3 regions of the Kitasatospora sp. NPDC001664 genome follow, and region 3 is predicted to be linked to each of the others. Evidence: predicted binding sites of a transcription regulator. Region 3 holds the regulator's gene; each other region holds the start of a gene.
The links. The regulator HrcA, encoded in region 3, represses chaperone genes, less so after heat shock. The targets are predictions, from matches to a motif close to TTNGCACTCNGNNNNNCNGAGTGCNAA.

Region 1: groES (co-chaperone GroES) is a predicted target of HrcA. The motif match lies at 1,931-1,957, and genes of this name have one in related genera.
Region 2: groL (chaperonin GroEL) is a predicted target of HrcA. The motif match lies at 1,642-1,668, and genes of this name have one in related genera.

What each region holds. Positions count from the first base shown of each region.
Region 1 covers NZ_JBSFGS010000015.1:9,689-14,904, forward strand. Annotated here, with positions in the region: gene ACWCYY_RS21755 (polysaccharide deacetylase family protein) at 1-534, shown strand, start outside; gene ACWCYY_RS21760 (class I SAM-dependent methyltransferase) at 510-1,697, opposite strand; gene groES (co-chaperone GroES) at 2,101-2,406, shown strand; gene groL (chaperonin GroEL) at 2,503-4,131, shown strand; gene ACWCYY_RS21775 (LysR family transcriptional regulator) at 4,399-5,216, shown strand, end outside.
Region 2 covers NZ_JBSFGS010000014.1:142,185-147,400, reverse strand. Annotated here, with positions in the region: gene thrC (threonine synthase) at 1-449, shown strand, start outside; gene ACWCYY_RS21260 (ubiquitin-like small modifier protein 1) at 482-760, shown strand; gene ACWCYY_RS21255 (cold-shock protein) at 1,296-1,499, shown strand; gene groL (chaperonin GroEL) at 1,825-3,447, shown strand; gene ACWCYY_RS21245 (hypothetical protein) at 3,634-3,990, shown strand; gene ACWCYY_RS21240 (DUF4031 domain-containing protein) at 3,987-4,265, shown strand; gene ACWCYY_RS21235 (HD domain-containing protein) at 4,437-5,075, opposite strand; gene ACWCYY_RS21230 (ABC transporter ATP-binding protein) at 5,208-5,216, shown strand, end outside.
Region 3 covers NZ_JBSFGS010000004.1:273,671-278,886, forward strand. Annotated here, with positions in the region: gene ACWCYY_RS08290 (16S rRNA (uracil(1498)-N(3))-methyltransferase) at 1-342, opposite strand, end outside; gene dnaJ (molecular chaperone DnaJ) at 373-1,515, opposite strand; gene hrcA (heat-inducible transcriptional repressor HrcA) at 1,599-2,630, opposite strand; gene htpX (zinc metalloprotease HtpX) at 2,836-3,750, shown strand; gene pspAB (PspA-associated protein PspAB) at 3,768-4,352, shown strand; gene ACWCYY_RS08315 (DUF4440 domain-containing protein) at 4,365-4,811, opposite strand; gene ACWCYY_RS08320 (DUF2785 domain-containing protein) at 5,198-5,216, shown strand, end outside.

The DNA.
Region 1 (5,216 bases), on a different contig from region 3:
CCGAAGTTCGTCGAGATGATCCGGGACCTCAAGGTGCCCATCTCGATGTTCCTGACCAAGAACATCGTCAAGGACGACTACGGCTACTTCAAGCCGCTCCAGGAGCTGGGCAACCAGATCCACAACCACACCACGGACCACGCCCAGCTGAGCAAGGTCTCGCCGGAGAAGCAGAAGTCCGAGGTCTGCGACGCCCAGGCCGCGCTCACCCAGCAGTACGGCAAGGCCCCGCTGCTGTTCCGCCCGCCGTACGGGGACGGCGCGCACACCCCGCAGCTCAACTCCTCGGTGCAGCAGTGCGGGCCGCGCGCCGTCGTGCTCTGGCGCGAGTCGATGCAGATCCACGACATGCAGTACCAGGCCGCCGACAAGAAGCTGAAGCCCGGCGACATCGTGCTGGCGCACTTCCGCGGCCCGAAGGACCTCAAGGGCGAGACGATGACCGAGATGTTCGCCGAGATGCTGCGCCGGATCCAGGAGCAGGGCTTCGCGGTGGCCCGGCTGGAGGACTACATCGCGGCCCCGGCGGGCTGACCGAGCATCATGAGCGGGCCGTGGTCGGTCCGGGCGAGGATGACCGTCAGCTCGTTCGGGCCGCTGGGCCTGAGCTGCTTGCGGAGCTCCTCGGGGGTGACGGAGACGCCGCGCTTCTTGATGACCACGGTGCCGACCCGGCGCTCCTTCAGCAGGGCCTTGAGCTTCTTGACGTTGTAGGGCAGCACGTCGGTGAGCTCGTACGCGTGGGCGTAGGGGGTGCGGACCAGCCGGTCGGAGGTGACGTACGCGATCCTGGGGTCGATCAGCCGGCCCCCGACCTGCTCGGCGACCTCGGCCACCTGGTGGGCGCGGATCACCGCGCCGTCCGGCTCGTAGAGGTAGCGGCCGACCGGACCCGCCTCCGGGTCCGGGAGGTGACCGCCCGTCAGCGAGTGCGGTCCGGGGAGGAGGGTGGCCCGGTGCGGGGCGGTGGCGCCGGTGCCGAACCAGAGGACGGCCTCCTTGACCTCGCCGTGGTCCGAGACCCACTCCGCCTCGGCGCCCTCCGGCACCAGCTCGTGCGGGATGCCCGGGGCCACCTTGAGGGCCCCGTACGGGGTGCGGCGGGCCGCCTCGACCGCCCAGGACAGCGGCGGCGAGTACGCCTCCGGGTCGAACACCCGGCCCCGGGCGGTCCGGCGGGCCGGATCGGTGAAGACCGCGTCGTAGCCGGCGACGTCCACCTCGGTGACGTCGGCCTCGCGGACCTTGACGAGGTCGGTGAGGCCGAGGGCGGCGGCGTTGGCGGTGGCGACGGCGCAGGTCAGCGGGTCGCGGTCGACGGCGAGCACGTGCACCCCGGCCCGGGCGAGGGCGATCGCGTCGCCGCCGATCCCGCAGCAGAGGTCCGCGAGGCGGCGCACGCCGAGGGCCGCGAAGCGGCCGGCGCGCCACTCGGCGACGCTGCGGCGGGTGGCCTGTTCGACTCCGTTGGGGGTGAAGTACATGGCGTCGGCGTCGGTGCCGAACTTCGCGCGGGCGCGCTGGCGCAGGTGCGCCTGGCCGATCGCGGCGGTCACCAGCTCGGCCGGGTGCTCCTTGCGCAGCCGGGTGGCCAGCGCCAGCTCCTCGCCGGGCTTGAACTCCCGCAACTCGGCGAGCAGGGCCTGGCCCTGATCGGTCAACAGGGCCTTGAACGCGTCGATCTCCACGGGGGCCATTCTCGCCGCTCCCGCGGGGTGGGCACGCCTGCGGCGGCGGGGGAAGTGGTCACACCAGGGGCGCGGGGAACTGCGCGAAGCGGAGGATGCGCGCCGGTGGCCGGGTGCGGGCGCTCACTTGCAGGTGGTTGTCCGTACCCGGCGATCGGGTGGGTGCCTTCCGCTTCGCGCAGTTCCCCGCGCCCCTGACGGCCCTCCGGGCCGCCGAGGGACGCGGGCCGCCACGCGCGGCGTTGGCACTCTGGTTGACTGAGTGCTAACCGCAGCCTATGGTCGTTCCTGGCACTCCCCACCGGGTGAGTGCTAACGCGATGGAGCGTGTCCGACCCCCGCGACGGCGGGCGCGTGCACATCGCCACCTACCTGTAGAACAACCCCGTAATCTCCGAAGGGGAGCTCGGACGTGACCGCCAGCAGCAAGGTTGCCATCAAGCCGCTCGAGGACCGCATCGTGGTCCAGCCGCTCGACGCCGAGACCACCACGGCCTCCGGCCTGGTTATCCCGGACACCGCCAAGGAGAAGCCCCAGGAGGGCGTCGTCCTGGCCGTCGGCCCGGGTCGCTTCGAGGATGGCCAGCGTCTTCCGCTCGATGTCGCGGTCGGCGACATCGTTCTGTACTCCAAGTACGGCGGCACCGAGGTGAAGTACCAGGGCGAGGAGTACCTCGTCCTCTCGGCCCGCGACGTTCTCGCCATCATCGAGAAGTAAGTCGTTCCAGCCCGCCCCGGTCACGTGTCGTCAGACAGCGGCCGGGGCGCGGTTGTTGGCTCCCGCAGTCAGTAGATCCCCAGAGGAAACGGAACCATGGCGAAGATCCTGCAGTTCGACGAGGACGCCCGCCGCTCGCTCGAGCGCGGTGTCAACAAGCTGGCCGACACGGTGAAGGTGACCATCGGCCCCAAGGGCCGCAACGTCGTCATCGACAAGAAGTTCGGCGCGCCGACCATCACCAACGACGGCGTCACCATCGCCCGTGAGGTCGAGCTGGACGACCCGTACGAGAACCTCGGCGCCCAGCTGGTCAAGGAGGTGGCCACCAAGACCAACGACGTCGCGGGTGACGGCACCACCACCGCCACCGTGCTGGCCCAGGCCCTGGTCAACGAGGGTCTGCGCAACGTCGCCGCCGGCGCCGGCCCGGCCGCCCTGAAGAAGGGCATCGACAAGGCCGTCGCCGCCGTCTCCGAGCACCTGCTCTCCATCGCCCGCGAGATCGAGGGCAAGGAGGACGTGGCCGCCGTCGCGTCCCTGTCCGCCCAGGACCAGCAGGTCGGCGACCTGATCGCCGAGGCGATCGACAAGGTCGGCAAGGACGGCGTCATCACCGTCGAGGAGTCGAACACCTTCGGCGTGGAGCTGGACTTCACCGAGGGCATGCAGTTCGACAAGGGCTACCTGTCGCCGTACTTCGTCACCGACGCGGAGCGTCAGGAGGCGGTCCTCGAGGACCCGTACATCCTGATCAACCAGGGCAAGATCTCCTCCATCCAGGAGCTGCTCCCGCTGCTGGAGAAGATCCTGCAGGGCGGTGCCTCCAAGCCGCTGCTGATCATCGCCGAGGACGTGGACGGCGAGGCGCTCTCCACCCTGGTCGTCAACAAGATCCGCGGCACCTTCAACGCCGTCGCGGTGAAGGCCCCCGGCTTCGGCGACCGCCGCAAGGCGATCCTCGGCGACCTGGCCACCCTGACCGGTGCCACCGTCATCTCCGAGGAGGTCGGCCTCAAGCTCGACCAGGCCGGTCTGGACGTGCTGGGCACCGCCCGCCGCGTCACCATCACCAAGGACGACACCACGGTCGTCGACGGCGCCGGTGACTCGGACGCCGTCGCGGGCCGCGTCGCCCAGATCAAGGCCGAGATCGCCAACACCGACTCGGACTGGGACCGCGAGAAGCTGCAGGAGCGCCTGGCCAAGCTGGCCGGCGGCGTCTGCGTGATCAAGGTCGGCGCCGCCACCGAGGTCGAGCTCAAGGAGCGCAAGCACCGTCTGGAGGACGCCATCTCCGCGACCCGCGCCGCGGTCGAGGAGGGCATCGTCGCCGGTGGTGGCGCCTCGCTGGTGCACGCCGCCAAGGTCCTGGAGGACGGCCTCGGCCTCTCCGGCGACGAGGCGACCGGTGTCGCCGTCGTCCGCAAGGCGCTCGCCGAGCCGCTGCGCTGGATCGCCCAGAACGCCGGCCTCGAGGGCTACGTCATCACCTCGAAGGTCGCCGAGCTGGAGGCCGGCCAGGGCTACAACGCCGCCACCGGCGAGTACGGCGACCTGGTGAAGGCCGGCGTCATCGACCCGGTCAAGGTCACCCGCTCCGCCCTGGAGAACGCCGCCTCCATCGCCTCGCTGCTCCTCACCACCGAGACCCTCGTGGTGGAGAAGCCGGCCGACGAGGAGCCGGCCGGCCACAGCCACGGCGGCCACGGCCACTCCCACTGACGCACCGTCAGCCCGACCGGAGGCCCGGTTCCCCTGCGGGGGAGCCGGGCCTCCGGCGTGTGGAGAACCTTCGGGAGGTGGTCATGCCAGGGGCGCGAGGAACTGCGCGCGGGGGTACGGCAGCGCGTGCAACTGGCTGACGTGCCCCGATCCCACACTGGTCCGCCTTCCGCTTCGCGCAGTTCCCCGCGCCCCCGAAGGCGTAGCCACCTTCGCTGAGCCCTGGCGAGTTGGGCGTTTGCCCAAAGGATCGCTTATAACGGAGTCATGATCGAGGCCCGCCACCTGCGCGTCCTGCGCGCCGTCGCCCGCACCGGTTCGTTCTCCGCCGCCGCCCGGGAGCTCGGCTGTACCCAGCCGGCCGTCAGCCAGCAGATGAAGGCGCTGGAGAAGTCGGTGGACACCCCGTTGGTGGTGCGCTCCGGCAAGGGGATGCAGCTGAGCGAGGCCGGCCAGGTGCTGCTGAAGCACGCGAACGGGATCCTCTCGGGCCTGTCGGCCGCCGAGGAGGAGGTCGCCGCGATCGCCGGGCTGCGGGCCGGGCGGGTGCGGCTGGTGTCGTTCCCGACCGCGAGTTCCACCCTGGTGCCGCCCGCCGTCGCCCGTCTGCGGGGCGCCCGTCCGGGGGTGCGCGTGTCGTTGGTGGAGGCGGAGCCGCCGGAGTCGCTGGCGATGCTGCGCGGGGGCGAGTGCGAGGTGGCGCTGGCGTTCCGGTACCCGGACTCGCAGGGGGTGACCACGGTGCCGGCGCCGCACGTGACGGCGCGTCAGGCGCGGGCCGAGGCGACCCTGGAGGCGGCCGCCAGCCAGGCGGCGAGCGACTGGTCGGACCTGGTGGTGCGGCCGCTGCTGGACGACCCGCTGGTGGGCCTGCTCCCGGCCGGGCACCCGCTGGCGGACCGGGACGAGAGCAGGCCGGTGGAGCTGGTGGAGCTGGCGGGGGAGCAGTGGATCGCCGGCTGCCCGCAGTGCCGGGGGCACCTGGTGGGGCTCTGTGCGGACGCGGGCTTCGAGCCGCTGATCGACTTCGCCACCGACGACTACCCGGCGGTGGTCGGTCTGGTGGCGGCCGGGCTCGGGGTCGC
Region 2 (5,216 bases), on a different contig from region 3:
GGCCCTACAAGATCTTCGGCGCCCAGGCCGAGGGCTGCTCCCCGGTCTCCGCCGCCTTCAAGGCCGGCCGCGACGTGATCAAGCCGGTCAAGCCCGACACCATCGCCAAGTCGCTGGCGATCGGCAACCCGGCCGACGGCCCGTACGTGCTGGACATCGCCCGCCGCACCGGCGGTGCGGTGGAGGACGTCACCGACGCCGAGGTGGTCGAGGCCATCAAGCTGCTGGCCCGCACCGAGGGCATCTTCGCCGAGACCGCGGGCGGCGTGACCATCGGCGTGCTGAAGAAGCTGGTGGAGACCGGGCAGCTCGACCCGGCCAAGGAGACCGTGGCGATCAACACCGGTGACGGCCTGAAGACCCTGGACGCCGTCTCCGACGCCGGTCTGACCGCCACCATCCGCCCGACCCTGGAGTCCTTCCGCGCGGCCGGCCTGGCCTCCGCCTGATCCCCCCTCAGCACCGGTTTAGGAGTACCCCCATGAGCGCCACCGTCCGCATCCCGACCATCCTGCGCACCTACACCGGCGGCGCCGCCGAGGTGGCCGCCGAGGGCGCCACCCTGGCCGCCGTGATCGCCGACCTGGACGCCAACCACCCCGGCATCGCCGCCCGGGTGCTGGACGACGCCGGCAAGCTGCGCCGCTTCGTGAACGTCTACGTGAACGACGACGACGTGCGCTTCGCCGAGGGCCTGGAGACCGAGATCAAGGACGGCACCAGCATCTCGATCATTCCGGCCGTGGCCGGGGGCTGCTGAACCGGCTGCTCCGCAGTACGGCGCAATCGACGGGCCGTCACCGCGACCGGAACGAATGATTCCGGTTATTCGGTGGCGGCCCGCCGCATGTCGCGGTGAATTTCCGTCAGGTGCCAGGGGGTAGAGTGCGGAGTCGGATCGGAGGTTTCGAATCCCGTCCGGCGGTACGGCTGAGTCGTGCACGCAGGGCCCGTCCGTCGGTTGAGACGTCGGGCGCCCGCGGTGGGACGGGAAGTGTCAGGCCAGCGTCAGGAATCTGACAGCGTCTCCTCCCGATTGGTCCGCTATGCCCGGAGCGAATTGCCGCTCCCTGAGGCTTTCCTCCCGTCACATCCCTTTCGTCACACGGTGAATTCGGCGAAGTTGACCCTGTTGCAGAGGGCGTCTGTCCGGATACATTCAGCGGCGGTCGGCGCGTTCAAGCAATGACCGCGGCTACGCCCAGGGGGGGTTCCCTCGGGCGTGTGCCGGTACAGACCTGGGTCCGCATCCTGTGGACCCGCGAAGGGCCAGCACAGCACAAGGGGAGTTCGGAATGGCTCAGGGCACCGTCAAGTGGTTCAACGCGGAGAAGGGCTACGGCTTCATCGCGGTCGACGGTGGTGCGGACGTGTTCGTCCACTACAGCGCGATCCAGATGGACGGCTACCGCACCCTCGAGGAGGGCCAGCGGGTCGAGTTCGAGATCTCCCAGGGGCAGAAGGGCCCGCAGGCGGACATGGTCCGCGCGGCGGTCTGACCTTCCGCACCTGCGGACCTCGGCTCGGCTTCGGGCTGGCAGTCTCCACGCTTCGCCGGCAGGCCCGTACGACACCACGTCGTACGGGCCTGTCGTCGTGTGCGCGCGGGGCGGCGGCGCGGGTGCCCGTATCACGATTGGGCTTGCACTCGATACCCGAGAGTGCTAATCATTGGCGTTAGCACTCACAGCATGAGAGTGACAACGGACCGGGTCGGTGAGGCCCCCGGGAGCGGTAGGGGACAAGACCCCCGCACACCAGGGCCGTCCGTCGCGGGCGCCCTCCGGTCCGGCGCAGTCGACGTGTCCTGGAGGACCACTTCCGATGGCCAAGATCATCGCTTTTGACGAGGAAGCTCGCCGCGGACTCGAGCGCGGCATGAACCAGCTTGCCGACGCCGTCAAGGTGACGCTGGGCCCCAAGGGCCGCAACGTCGTCCTTGAGAAGAAGTGGGGCGCCCCCACGATCACCAACGACGGCGTCTCCATCGCCAAGGAGATCGAGCTCGAGGACCCGTACGAGAAGATCGGCGCGGAGCTCGTCAAGGAGGTCGCCAAGAAGACCGACGACGTCGCGGGTGACGGCACCACCACCGCCACCGTGCTCGCCCAGGCGCTCGTCCGCGAGGGTCTGCGCAACGTCGCCGCCGGCGCCAACCCGATGGCCCTGAAGCGCGGCATCGAGAAGGCCGTCCAGGCCGTCTCCGACCAGCTGCTGGCCCAGGCCAAGGACGTGGAGACCAAGGAGCAGATCGCCTCCACCGCCTCCATCTCCGCCGCCGACACCCAGATCGGCGAGCTCATCGCCGAGGCGATGGACAAGGTCGGCAAGGAAGGCGTCATCACCGTCGAGGAGAGCAACACCTTCGGTCTGGAGCTCGAGCTCACCGAGGGCATGCGCTTCGACAAGGGCTACATCTCCGCCTACTTCGCCACCGACCTGGAGCGGATGGAGTCCTCCTTCGAGGACCCGTACATCCTGATCGCCAACTCCAAGATCGGCTCGGTCAAGGACCTGCTCCCGCTGCTGGAGAAGGTCATGCAGAGCGGCAAGCCGCTCGTCATCATCGCCGAGGACGTCGAGGGCGAGGCCCTGTCGACCCTGGTCGTGAACAAGATCCGTGGCACCTTCAAGTCCGTCGCCGTCAAGGCCCCGGGCTTCGGTGACCGCCGCAAGGCCATGCTCGGCGACATCGCCATCCTCACCGGTGGCACCGTCATCTCCGAGGAGGTCGGCCTCAAGCTGGAGAACGCCGGTCTCGACCTGCTGGGCACCGCCCGCAAGGTGGTCATCACCAAGGACGAGACCACCATCGTCGACGGTGGCGGCGACAGCGACCAGGTCGCCGGCCGCGTGAACCAGATCCGCGCCGAGATCGAGAACTCCGACTCGGACTACGACCGCGAGAAGCTCCAGGAGCGCCTGGCCAAGCTCGCCGGTGGCGTCGCCGTCATCAAGGCCGGTGCCGCGACCGAGGTCGAGCTCAAGGAGCGCAAGCACCGCATCGAGGACGCCGTCCGCAACGCGAAGGCCGCCGTCGAGGAGGGCATCGTCGCCGGTGGTGGCGTCGCGCTGCTGCAGGCCGGTGTCGCCTTCGACAAGCTGGAGCTGACCGGCGACGAGGCCACCGGTGCCAACATCGTGCGCGTCGCGCTCGAGGCCCCGATCAAGCAGATCGCCACCAACGCCGGCCTCGAGGGTGGCGTCGTCGTGGAGAAGGTCCGCAACCTCGAGTCCGGTTGGGGCCTCAACGCCGCGACCAACGAGTACGTCGACCTGATCGCCGCCGGCATCATCGACCCGGCCAAGGTCACCCGCTCCGCCCTCCAGAACGCCGCCTCCATCGCGGCGCTCTTCCTCACCACCGAGGCCGTCATCGCCGACAAGCCGGAGAAGGCCGCCGCGGCCGCCGGCGGCGGCATGCCGGGCGGTGACATGGACTTCTGATCCTCCCGAGGATCGGCAAGCTCCGGAACGTCCGTCAGGGCGGTCTCCCCTCACCGGGGAGGCCGCCCTGCGGCGTTTCACCGACCCGGGGGACCGCGGTGGCGGCCGGACGGACCTGACGGAGAGCCGCCCGGTCACTCGCCCGGTCCGGTTCCTGCGGCGGGTGGGGGAGGGGACAATGGGGGGATGAGTTCCGATGGCATCGAGAGTGCGCTGCACGCGGCGCGGGCGTTGATCCTGGCCGATCTGACGGCGCGTGACGTGGCCGATCCGCAGGTGGTGTCGCTGGTGGAGGAGGTGCTCACCAAGCGGCGGTGGTGGGTGGAGCAGTGGCCGGACGGGGTGGAGTACCTGGCGGGGCTGGTGGCGCAGGACGTGCAGGACGCGCTGCTGGAGGGGTACGGACGGTGGCCGGTGTGCCGGTCGTGCGCGGCCGAGGGGGATCCGCACGCGCTGGGCGTGGAGCCGGAGTTGGGGCCGGAGCCGCACTGGGTGTGCGGCAAGGAGGGCGTGGCGGTGGCCCCGGTGGGGTCGCTGACGTGATCCTGGTCGACCCGCCCACCTGGCCGGGGCACGGGAAGTACTGGTCGCACCTGGTGAGCGACGTCTCGTACGCGGAGCTGCACGCCTTCGCGGAGCGGCTGGGCGCCCCCGCGAGGGGCTTCGAGCGGGACCACTACGACATCCCGGCGCACTGGTACGAGAAGGCGGTGGCCCTCGGCGCGGAGCCGGTCGGCAGCAAGGAGCTGGTCGCCCGCCTCAGCGCGGCGGGCCTGCGCCGCCGCAAGGCGGACGTCCGGGGCCCGCGCCCGGCCTGACGGCCCGTCGGACCGGCCTGCCGACGGCTCGGTCGGCGCGGCCGGCCCAGAGGTTCGCCGGACCTCTCCGGCGGCCCCGCCCCGTCCGACGGCCGGCGACGGCCCGCACCCCGGGGGCACCGGCTCTCGCCGGGTCCTGGTCCGCGCGGCCGGCGGCCGGCCGGCCCGGCGTCAGCCGCCGAGCAGCAGCAGTTCGCCCCCGAGGTTGCGGCGGGCGGCGGCGTCGTAGCGTTCGCGGGCCTCGGGGGTGCGGTAGAGCGCGGGCAGGTCGAGGAGTTGGCGCAGGATCGCCGCCCGGCCGGCCCGGAAGGCGTCCTCGGGGACGAACGCGTACTCCTCGCGGACGGCGGCGGCGTAGGCGGCGTACTGCTCGGGGGTGCCGCCGAGCACCGCGAGGTCGGCGTCGCAGAGGACCTCGCCGTTGCGGTCGCCCTCGGCCGGGTGGTGGCCGACCGTCAGGCGGACCAGGCGGGCCACCTCCTCGACCAACTCCCCGCCCAGGCCCGCCTCCCGCAGGGCGCGGACGGCCAGTGCCGCGGAGCGCTCCTCGTTCTCGGAGCGGTCCGGCCGGTACACCGCGTCGTGGAACCAGGCGGCCAGCCGGACGGCGTCGGCGTCCTCCGCGTGCCCGGCCAGCTCGTCGACCACGTCCAGCACCGCCGCCAGGTGGGCGGTGGTGTGGTAGCGGCGCTGGGGTTCGGCCCAGCGGCCGAGCAGGTCCTCGGCGTACGGGCCGGGGTCGGCGGTGGCGCCGCAGCGGGTGAGCAGGTCGTGCCAGCGGGCGGACAGCGAGGCGGTCATGACGGTCATTCTGCTCCTCTCCGGCCGGTGTGATCCAGACTATATGCCGTTCACCGACTTATGTCGCACACTTGAGTCATCGGCGCGCGGCGGCTATACATACTCGGTATGCAAGACGTTCCGTCGTCCCGAGGGGGGGCCATGTCCGGA
Region 3 (5,216 bases):
CCAGGGGATCACCACGTCCACGCCGACCTCGGTCATGGTCTCGACCGCGAGCTCGCCCCGGTCGCCCTTGGGCAGGGCCTGGACCACCACGATCCGGGGCGCCGGCTCCGCCTCCTGACGGACCGCCAGCACCTCGACGTCCAGCGCGTCCTTGCCGTGCACGGCGCGCACCGCACCCTCGACGCCGAGCCCGAGCCCGTCCGCCAGGGTGACGGCCTCGCCGGGCTCCAGCCGCTTGACGGCCGCCGCGTGCCGCCCCTCGGGCCCGTCCAGCCGCACCACCGAGCCGGGGGCGGCCCCGGCGAGCAGTGCGGACTCCACGACGAACACGGGGGCGGTCATGCGGTGCTACTCCTCGATCGGATCGCCGTCTCAGCGACCGTTGAACGCGTCCTTCAGGCGGGAGAACAGGCCCTGCTGCCCCGGTGCGAACTGACCCGAGGGCCGCTCCTCGCCGCGGAGCACGGCGATCCGCCGGAGCAGTTCCTCCTGCTCCGGGTCGAGCTTGGTCGGAGTCTGCACCTCGACGTGCACTATCAAGTCGCCCCGCCCGCCGCCGCGCAGGTGGGTGATGCCCCGTCCGTGCAGCGGGATCGACTGGCCGGACTGGGTGCCGGGCCGGATGTCGACCTCCTCCAGCCCGTCCAGGGTCTGCAGCGGCACCTGGGTGCCGAGCGCGGCCGCCGTCATCGGGATGGTGACGGTGCAGTGCAGGTCGTCCCCGCGCCGCTGGAAGACCGCGTGGCTGGTCTCGGCGATCTCGACGTAGAGGTCACCGGCGGGGCCGCCGCCGGGGCCGACCTCGCCCTCGCCGGCCAGCTGGATCCGGGTGCCGTTGTCCACACCGGCCGGGATCTTGACCGTCAGGGTGCGGCGGGCGCGGACCCGGCCGTCGCCGGCGCACTCCGGGCACGGGGTCGGCACGACGGTGCCGAAGCCCTGACACTGCGGGCAGGGGCGGGAGGTCATGACCTGACCCAGGAAGGACCGGGTGACCTGGGAGACCTCGCCCTTGCCGCGGCACATGTCACAGGTCTGCGCCGAGGTGCCGGGGGCCGCGCCCTCGCCGTTGCAGGTGGTGCAGGTGACGGCGGTGTCGACCTGGAGCTCCTTGGTGGTGCCGAAGGCGGCCTCCTCCAGGGTGATCTCCAGGCGGATCATCGCGTCCTGGCCGCGCCGGGTGCGCGAGCGCGGGCCGCGCTGGCCCGAGGCCGCACCGAAGAACGCGTCCATGATGTCGGAGAAGCCGAAGCCCGCCGCGCCCGCGCCGAAGCCGCCGGCCCCGCCACCGCCGTTGGGCGAGAGCGGGTCGCCGCCGAGGTCGTAGACCTGGCGCTTGGCCGGGTCGGAGAGCACCTCGTAGGCGGCGTTGATCTCCTTGAACCGCTCCTGCGTCTTGGGGTCCGGGTTGACGTCCGGGTGCAGTTCGCGGGCGAGGCGCCGGAACGCCTTCTTGATCTCGTCCTGCCCCGCATCCCGTCGGACGCCGAGTACCGCGTAGTAGTCCGTGGCCACCAAATGCTCCGCTTGTTCCGCCTCTAGAAGTGCTGCGACTGGTCCTGAACAGTGCTGATCTTCGAGCTGTTCCTACGACTCGCCTACGACTCGGCCAGGATCTGGCCCACGTATTGCGCTATTGCTCGCACCGCCCCCATTGTGCCCGGGTAGTCCATCCGGGTCGGTCCGATCACGCCCAGCTTCGCGACACTCTGATCGCCCGAACCGTAACCGACCGAGACCACCGAGGTGGAATTGAGGCCCTCGTAGGCGTTCTCGTGGCCGATCCGGACCGTCATCCCCGCGTCCGCCGTCTCACCCAGGAGACGGAGCAGGACGACCTGCTCCTCCAGGGCCTCCAGCACCGGCTGGATGGTGAGCGGGAAGTCGTGGCCGAAGCGGGTCAGGTTGGCCGTGCCGGCCAGCATGATCCGCTCCTCGTTCTGCTCCGCCAGGGTCTCGAACAGGGTGGCCAGCACGGTGGAGACCGTCGGCCGGTCGGCGGGCTCGAAGGTGGACGGGAGGTCCTCCAGCAGGCCCGGGACCTCCGGCAGCGGCCGGCCCACCGCCTGGGCGTTGAGCCGGGAGCGCAGGTCCGCCAGGACCGTCTCGCCGACCGCGCCCGGGCAGTCCACCATCCGCTGCTCGACCCGGCCGGTGTTGGTGATCAGGACCAGCATCACCTTGGCCGGGGCCAGTGCCACCAGCTCGACGTGACGGACCGTCGAACGGCTCAGCGAGGGGTACTGGACCACCGCGACCTGCCTGGTCAGCTGCGCCAGCAGCCGGACCGTGCGGGCCACCGTGTCGTCCAGGTCCACCGCGCCGTCCAGGAAGTGCCGGATGGCCCGGCGCTCCGGGGAGCTCATCGGCTTGACCTCGGCCAGCCGGTCCACGAACAGCCGGTACCCCTTGTCGGTGGGGATCCGGCCCGCACTGGTGTGCGGCTGGTGGATGTAGCCGTCCTCCTCCAGGGCCGCCATGTCGTTGCGCACGGTGGCCGGGGAGACGCCGAGGTTGTGCCGCTCGACCAGGGCCTTGGAGCCGACCGGCTCCTCCGTCCCGACGTAGTCCTGGACGATGGCGCGCAGCACCGCGAGCTTGCGGTCGTCCAACGGCCGCTCGCCGTACATGGCACCCACCTCCCTCTCGGCCAGGCCCGCTGGCACTCAGACGGGCAGAGTGCCAGGGCAGTACCAGCCAGTGTAAGGCCCATGGGTGACGGCAGGAACGGGGCGCTCAGGTGATCCTCGTTGCTCCGTCAGTTGGGCCTCGCCCCGGGGGCGGTCCGGTAGTGGCAGCATCGAAAGCGGACATACCGGGATACAAGGAGCAGACATGTCATCAGGACGGCGCACCCGCTTCGCCCCGGACCGAGGTCTGACGGGCCGGATGGTCACCACCATGTTCGTCATCGGGCTGCTGTACGTGGGCTTCACCGGGGTGCTGATCGTGCTGCTCCGCGGGGCCTGGCCGCTGGTGGTGCTGATCTCCGGCGGGCTCTTCGTGGCGCAGTTCTGGTTCAGCGACCGGATCACCCAGCGCGCCATGGGCGCCCGCGAGGTCACCCCCGAGGAGTACCCGCAGCTCCACGGCACGGTGGACCGGCTCTGCGCCCTGGCCGACATGCCCAAGCCCCGGGTGGCGGTCACCGACACCGACATGCCCAACGCCTTCGCCACCGGCCGCAACCCGCAGAACGCGGTGGTCTGCGTCACCACCGGCCTGCTGCGGCGGCTGGAGCCCGAGGAGCTGGAGGGCGTGCTCGCCCACGAGCTCTCGCACGTCGCCCACCGGGACGTCGCGGTGATGACCATCGCCGGCTTCCTCGGCGTGCTGGCCGGGGTGATCACCCGGATCGCCCTCTACGGCGGCTTCCTGAACGGACGCGGCAGCCGGGACAGCAATGCGGCCGTCGCGATGATCCTGGTCCCGCTGGTCAGCATGGTGGTCTACGCGGCCAGCTTCCTGCTCACCCGCCTGCTCTCCCGCTACCGCGAGCTGGCCGCCGACCGCGCCGCCGCCCAGCTCACCGGCCGCCCCAGCGCACTGGCCTCCGCCCTCACCAAGGTCACCGGCCAGATCTCGGCCATCCCCACCGAGGACCTGCGCCGGGCGCAGCCGTACAACGCCTTCTACTTCGCACCCGCGCTGAGCGCCCGGGAGACGGCGAGTCAGCTGATGTCCACCCACCCGTCGCTGGAGCAGCGGCTCGACCAGCTCGGGCGGATCTCCGCCGAACTCGGCCGCTGAGGGGAGCCGCACGCGCCATGGGATTCCTCGACTCGCTCTTCGGCCGCAGCAAGCCCGTCCGCCCGGACCTGGACCAGCTGTTCGCCGTCCCCTCCGCCGCCCTCACCCTGGAGGCGGGCGCCGGCTTCCGCCCGACCGGCCTCGGCTCGGTCTGCTTCGCCGCCGTCGAAGGCGGCGCCTTCGGTGAGGTGACCCGCCAGGTCACCGCCCTGCTCGACGCCGACACCGGCCGCGGCGGCACCCCGGTCGAGGCCTCCCGGGACTCCTACGGCTACTCCTGGCTGCTGGCCCGGCACGCCCCCGAGGAGCTCCCCGAACTGGTCAACGACCTGCACGCGGTCAACGGCGAGCTGGAGGCCAACGGCTTCGGGCCCCAACTGCTGTGCTCCATCGTCTCGTTCCGCGACGGCGCCGACCGGCCGCTCGGGCTGGTCTACCTCTACAAGCGCGGCACCTTCTACCCCTTCGCCCCGCTGGCGGGCGGCGTCGAACGGCGCGACAACGCACTGGAGCTCCAGGTGAAGGCGCTGCTCGCCGACGACCTCAAGGTGGAGCCGGAGCTCAACCGCTGGTTCCCCGTCTGGGGAGCGCCCGGGCTGTGACGGGGCGTCGGCTCAGGGACGGTCGTACCAGGAGAAGGCGGTGATCCTCCAACCGTCCCGGGGCGTGCGGACGAACTGCATCGTCTTGGTGCCCGTGCCCTCGTACACGGCGCCGTCGAGGAAGCCCGACTTGGCATACTCGCCGAAGCGACAGGCGATGTCGCCGGCGATGTCGGTGCGCTCGCTGGTCTCCCACTCGTGGAACTCGGTCAGGCGGCCGTTCGCGAGCAACTCCTCGCGGGGAGCGACGAACTCCTCGACGGAGTAGACGGTGTACCTCGGCCCGGTCACCACGATCACCCCGCCCGGCACCATCAACCGGCGGATCCGCCCGACGTCGGCGGGCTTGCCGTCCCGGTTGTCGAAGGCGCCGAAGAACTCGGCGGTCAGGGCGTCGATCTCGCGCTTGGCCCCGTCGCCGGGGGCCGCGCCGTTCGAGGCTGCGTCGTTCGAAGACATGCCCGGACAGTAACAGTGCAATGGCACCGAGCGGGAGGGGTCCGGTCAGCCCAGCGCCCGGCACCTGCGGACGTGGTCCGCCCCGTGCCGGTACCAGGCGGCGGCGACCTCCCGGCCGTTCGGAAGGACGTGCCGGGCCGGGCCCTCGGCCGGGACGAACCCGGCGGCCTCCAGCGTCCGGAGGCCGGCCCGGTTGGTGACGGCCGTCCCGGCCCGGACGGCGGCGAGGCCGAAGTGACGGTGCGCCAGGGCGGTGACCGCCGCCGCGACTTCGGCCCCGGCGGCGCAGCGCCCAACTCCCGGTCATCCCCAGCCCCCCGATCCGGTGCACGACGGCCCGGACCCTACCGCACCCGTCCGAACACCGCGCCGTACCCTGACGGCCCATGAGATCCGACCTTCCCG